DNA from 2 places in the Anoxybacillus eryuanensis genome. Region 2 is predicted to be linked to the other one. Evidence: predicted binding sites of a transcription regulator. Region 2 holds the regulator's gene; the other holds the start of a gene.
The links. The regulator Rex, encoded in region 2, represses fermentation and respiration genes when NADH is low (regulators of the CRP and FNR family bind a similar motif). The targets are predictions, from matches to a motif close to TTGTGAAATATTTCACAA.
Positions count from the first base shown of each region.

Region 1: HNQ84_RS12335 (cytochrome ubiquinol oxidase subunit I) is a predicted target of Rex. The motif match lies at 1,593-1,610, and genes of this name have one in related genera.

Region 1 covers NZ_JBPODS010000014.1:49,987-53,163, reverse strand. Annotated here, with positions in the region: gene cydB (cytochrome d ubiquinol oxidase subunit II) at 1-238, opposite strand, end outside; gene HNQ84_RS12335 (cytochrome ubiquinol oxidase subunit I) at 228-1,577, opposite strand; gene HNQ84_RS12330 (DUF1540 domain-containing protein) at 1,755-1,910, opposite strand; gene HNQ84_RS12325 (DUF2325 domain-containing protein) at 2,082-2,372, shown strand; gene HNQ84_RS12320 (diverged REC-like domain-containing protein) at 2,369-2,821, shown strand; gene HNQ84_RS12315 (ribonucleotide-diphosphate reductase subunit beta) at 2,835-3,177, opposite strand, start outside.
Region 2 covers NZ_JBPODS010000021.1:3,787-6,963, forward strand. Annotated here, with positions in the region: gene HNQ84_RS13825 (ABC-F family ATP-binding cassette domain-containing protein) at 1-1,373, opposite strand, end outside; gene HNQ84_RS13830 (redox-sensing transcriptional repressor Rex) at 1,601-2,236, shown strand; gene HNQ84_RS13835 (YdiK family protein) at 2,246-2,419, opposite strand; gene HNQ84_RS13840 (CPBP family intramembrane glutamic endopeptidase) at 2,416-3,153, opposite strand.

The DNA.
Region 1 (3,177 bases), on a different contig from region 2:
CAGCATAAACAGCAGGAAATGCAGCGAATGTAGCTCCGCCAGCTGTAATTAACCATACTTCATTGCCACCCCAAAACGGTCCGACAGCTTCTTGGAGTTGATTTCGCTCTTGTCGATTTTTCGTTAAAAACGGAAACAACATCCCCGTGCCTAGCGTATATCCATCTAAAACGAAGTACACCGTCCAAATGAGTCCCCATAGACCAAACCAAATGATCGCCACTGTTTCATGAGACATGTTGAACTTCCCCACCTTTCGTAGCTGTGGTTGTGTATGGTCCCTTTTTCGCATACTTTAACATTAAGTACACGTCAGCAATAAGCAAGATGGTATAAAATAAAACGAGGCTGACAAGTGAGAAAATGATTTGCGAAAGTGAAATTGGTGATACGGCTTCAGCTGTGCGCATTAATCCGTACACTGTCCAAGGTTGGCGACCAACTTCAGCAACAACCCATCCAGCATTAATAGCCACATACGGCAGTAACACAGAATACATCACAAGTTTTAGGAAACGTCGTGATTCCACTAATTTATTTTTGCGATATAAGTAAAATCCGTACCAAAATAGAGCGACAAAATATAAACCGAGTGCGACCATTAAACGAAATGAATAAAAGACGATGTTAACATTTGGACGTTCATCTTTTGGAATTTGATCAAATCCAACGACTTTTCCATCAAACGAATGTGTGTAAAAATAGCTACCGAGCTTTGGAATTGTTAAAAATTCAACGATATTTCGCTCATTTTCTGGGTCGGGAATTTGAATAATGTGAAATGGTAAACTTTCTTTTGTTTCCCAAACCGCTTCAAGCGCTGCACCTTTAGCTGGTTGCATTTTTGCTGCAAACGATGCTGATTTATGACCAATAAATGGTGTCGCTGTTGCTGCGATTAGTCCTAAAATGAGTCCGTATTTAAACGATTTTTTGAAAAACTCGACATGTTGTTTACGCAATAAATGCCATGCGCTAACCGCCATGACAAAAAATGCCCCAACGATATAACAGCTGACAACAGTGTGTACAAACATATGCCAAGCATATGGGTTTGTTACAACTTCCCAAAAGTTTTGTAGTTCGATACGTCCATTTCTTTCAATATACCCAACGGGATTTTGCATAAAACCGTTTGCTGTAATAATCCAAAGTGCTGAAATGTTTGTACCGATTGCAACCATCCAAATTGAAAAGGCACGAAGTTTCGGTGAAATTTTATCTTTTCCGAACAGCCAAATGCCCATAAATGTTGATTCTAAAAAGAAAGCAACGAGCGCTTCAATGGCGAGAGGAGATCCGAAAATATCCCCCATATATTTCGAATACTCAGACCAGTTTGTTCCGAATTGAAATTCCATCGTGATACCTGTGACTACACCGAGAACGAAGTTAATGGCAAATAGTTTCCCCCAAAAGTCTGCCATTTGTCGATAAAGCGGATTTTTTGTTCGCACATGTTGCGTTTCCATCCACGCAAGCAAAACAATAAGCCCAATGGTTAACGGAACGAATAAAAAGTGATAAAAAACTGTAATTGCAAATTGAAAACGGCTTAACAAAAGCACATCGCTCATAAGTCCCCCTCCAACATGTTAAGTATTTTACTATGTATAAGAGTAACCTTAACACGTGAGAAAGAGATGATAGAAATGTTGCAAAACTGTGGCGATAATTTTAAAAAAATGTGTCTATTCATTGTTTTTAACGTCGAAAAATTGGAAAACCCCTTGCGACAGGCAAGGGGTGTTTAATTATTCGCTCGGTTGGAACGTTTTACAGTCTGTTTCTGTCGAGCTCGTTGCTGTTGCACCTGCATGGCTTACGACGTAAATGGCGTCTGCACTACATCGGTTGCCTTGCGACCAAAACTGGCAGTTTTGCACTTCACAAAGTACATCTTTTGCCATGATTATTTCCTCCTTTCTTTATGCTGATGTTAGTGTAGACAAAACATTGGCAAGACATAACATGAAAAAATGAGCAATATTATTGAGAATTTTTATCAATAATATTGACATAGATAATCATTCTCAATTAGAATGAGATTATGGAATATAAAAAAATTTGGAGGGAGTTACATGTCATCATTATTAGTTGTTGGAGCAGATCATTTAGGAAACATTACCGATAAATTAAAAAACTCAGGATTTAAGGAGATTATTCATTTAGATGGCAGGAAAGTGAATATGGTGAAACGACAAATTCCTGAGCACGTTGATATGGTATTTGTTATGACGGATTATATTAACCATAATTTAGCGAAAGTCATTAAACAAAAAGCAAAAGACCAACATAAGCCAATTTATTTTGTGAAACGTTCATGGAGTTCCATCCAATCCGTCATTCAGCAAATGGGGGAAGTGAGATGACATTGTGGCAATCGTTTTTGAATGAAGTGTTAGCTTATCATTACAGCATATGTTCACCTCATCGTTCATCACTTACGTTGCTAAAAGGAATTGAACGGGCAACATCATCGTTTTCGATCGCTTCTTGTGATTCTCCCGTTACATATTATAAAACGATTGCACAAATGACGGATTACTTGCTTCGTTTCGTTGCGAACGATCAGTCTTTTGTTCACATATTAGGTGCTCGTGATGCCTTTATTACCGCATCATGTACGTCTCACATAGGAGTTGTACCATCATGTATGAATGTTTTTGTTGTTGATCATATTTCTTCATTAGATGCATCTCAACAATTTGAAAATCATTTCGGTCAAAAACCGAAAACAATCCGAATATATGATATAATGAAAAATCATTTATCTTATGTTACGTTTACAAGTGAAACATATTGTAAAAAAACCGGGTAGGTTACCCGGTTTTTTACAATTCGTCAAACCCATTAATATCTGTTGTTTTTGTATATGAACGTGGACGGGCTTCGAAAAAGTCCGTTTTGCCTAAGTTCACATTTTCATCGCTAAAGACGCGAATCCAAGGCATACTATTTTCATCTGCATAGTATCGATCATCTAAGCCGAGCATACGCAATCGTTTATTTCCAAGATATTCAATATATTTCTCCATTTCGATGACATCAATGCCATCTATATCGCGCAACACAAAGCGCGACCATTCTGTTTCGTAACGAATGGCTTCGTCGATATAGTCATATATCCACGCAGAAAACGCTCCATCTTCATCAATATATGGATTTTCCCATAAC
Region 2 (3,177 bases):
TTCATCATTAGCTTAGCGAGAGCGAGCCGCGCTTTTTCTCCACCGCTTAACGTCTGAACAGGCTTCAATACGTCGTCACCAGAAAATAAAAAGTTTCCGAGAATGGTCCGAATTTCTTTCTCTGTTTTTAATCGATCTTCATCCCACAGCTCGTCGATAACGCGTTTATTAGACGTTAACTCGGCTTGTTCTTGATCATAATAACCGATTTGTACGTTTGTTCCGTAACGCAGCTCCCCTTGTTTTATAGGAAGTCGTTTGACGATCGTTTTTAGAAGAGTCGATTTTCCAATGCCGTTCGGTCCAATCAGTGCAATACTATCCCCGCGAGTGATGCGAAATGAAAGATTTTTTGCGATGATGTGATCGTAACCGATCGCTAAATTGTTGGCTGTTAGCACATCATTTCCGCTTGGCCGTTCGATTTCGAAACGAAATGATGCCGATTTCTCATCACCAAGCGGCTTTTCGATGATGTTCATTTTTTCTAGTTGCTTTCTACGGCTTTGTGCCCGCTTTGTTGTTGAGGCGCGAGCGATATTTCGTTGAATAAAATCTTTTAATTTTGTGATTTCCTCTTGTTGTTTTTCGTACAATTTCAGTTGTTGTTCAAATTGCTCCGCCCGTTGATGTAAGTAGCTTGTATAGTTGCCGACATATTTTTTTATTTTTGTGCGCGACAATTCGTACACTTGTGTGACGATTTGATCAAGAAAATAGCGGTCGTGCGAGACGATGAGAATGGCTCCTGTATAGTTTTTTAAATACTGTTCAAGCCATTGTAATGTTTCCATATCTAAATGGTTCGTTGGTTCGTCTAAAATAAGTAAATTTGGCTTAGTCAGAAGTAGTTTTCCTAGCGCTAGTCTCGTCCGCTGTCCGCCGCTTAATGTTGATACTTTTGTTGTATAATCGTACTGGGAAAAGCGAAGGCCATGAAGAACAGAACGAATATCTGCTTCATATTGATAACCGCCTTTTTCCTTAAATTCCGTTTGTAAACGATCATATTGCTCTAATAGTCTTTCGTAGTCAGCATTATGCAAGCTCATTTGTTGTTCTAGTTCACGCAATTGCTTTTCCATTTGTTGAAGCGGGGCAAAAACATCGAGCATTTCGTCCCAAATAGAGCGATGAGCTTGCAAACCTGTATATTGATCTAAATAGCCGATTGTCACATGTTTCGGCTTTATAATTTCACCTGTATCGTATGACAATTGGCCAGCAATGATTTTTAATAATGTTGATTTTCCTGCGCCGTTTCTCCCAACTAGAGCAATGCGATCTTTTTCTTGTATTTCAAGTTTTATGTCTGATAAAACTTGTTCAGCTCCATATGATTTGGATAGTTGGTTTATTTGTAAAATGATCATCATTTCTCACCTCAATCTTCTTTTGATAGTGTAACGCACTTTCTTCATGTTCGGCAATACTAGTGTGTGAATAACAAATTTGACAAAAATAATAATAAAGGGTACAAAGGAAAGACAGAATGAAAAAAATAGTGTATAGTTTAAAAGTGGAGAGAACTTTTTCGATGTATAGGAGAGAAAAATGAAAGCGCTAACTATTTGTGAAAGGAAATGTGGGGGATTGACTCGTGAACAATGAACAACCAAAAATTCCGCAGGCGACCGCAAAGCGACTACCGTTGTATTATCGTTTTTTGAAAAACTTGCATGCATCAGGAAAGCAGCGTGTATCTTCAGCGGAGTTAAGTGAAGCTGTAAAAGTCGATTCAGCAACGATTCGCCGTGATTTTTCATACTTTGGTGCGCTTGGAAAAAAAGGATACGGATATAATGTGAATTATTTGCTGTCGTTTTTCCGTAAAACGTTAGATCAAGATGAAACGACAGAAGTCGCGTTATTTGGAGTCGGTAATTTAGGGACGGCATTTTTGAACTACAATTTTAGCAAAAACAATAATACGAAAATTGTGATGGCGTTCGATGTAGATCCAGATAAAGTCGGAACAGAAGTCGGAGGAGTTCCAGTTTATCATTTAAATGAATTGGAAGAAAAACTCGGTGGAATTACGGTAGCGATTTTAACTGTTCCTGCTCAGGTTGCTCAGCCGATTACTGACCGACTTGTTCAAAAAGGCATTAAAGGAATTTTAAACTTTACGCCTGCTCGTCTGCATGTGCCAGAGCACATTCGTGTTCATCATATTGATTTAGCGGTCGAATTGCAATCACTCGTTTACTTTTTAAAACATTACGGAAATGAGTAAACCTCCCGTTTATGAGCGGGAGGTTTTTTTCAATAAAGAGCGAATCGCTGTTCCAAAATCAAATGTTGCAATTAGGATGAATAACATCGTCGTTACATCCCAAATACCATCATCGGCACTATCCACAGCAAAATAAGTAAATAAAATTCCCATTAGAAAATAAAACAACGGTTCGGATTTCATGAAAACAGCCTCCAAATCACGAATTGCATTTGTTCTGCTTCGCGCATCATTTTTTCAATTTCTTCAGCGAATAATGTTTGAATGGCGACGACAAAGGTGTTCATGAGCACATGGGCCACAATGGGTACGAGAATACGTTTTGTTTTGACATATAAGAACGCAAATACAAATCCCATTGTTGCATAAAGAAGCAAATGCTCGAATTCTAAATGAACAACAGCAAATAAAAGTGAACTGACAAGGGCTGATAAAAGAAAGTTATATTTTTCATACAACGTCCCAAAAATAATTTTTCGAAAGATGATTTCTTCTAAGATTGGTCCAACGATCGAAGTGACAAGCATAAGTGCTGGTGTGAGCTTTACCATTTCGACGATGCGTCGTGTGTTTTCGGATCCCATTTCGACACCAAAGAGGTGTACTTCGATGTTTGCTGCAATGCCTTGAGCGAAAAGAGCGAGCAAAAACCCCCCAATTGCCCAAAAGATCGACGTTCCAATTGATGCTTGATGGCGATCGTACGAATACTTCATATCTTCTTTCATGAAATAAAGAACGAAAAAAAGAGCAATCGAAAAACTAATAACAGCCCAGTAACCAGAGGCGATCGAAAAAGCTACTTCTTTATTTGATGCGTTAATAAATCCGCTATGTGCGAGCAAAGGAACGCCAACTAAACTGGATAGTTGCATAGCAATGTATGTAATGATGACAAACCAATATTGCTTTTTCACATGTTCAACCCCTTTTTGCAAAAT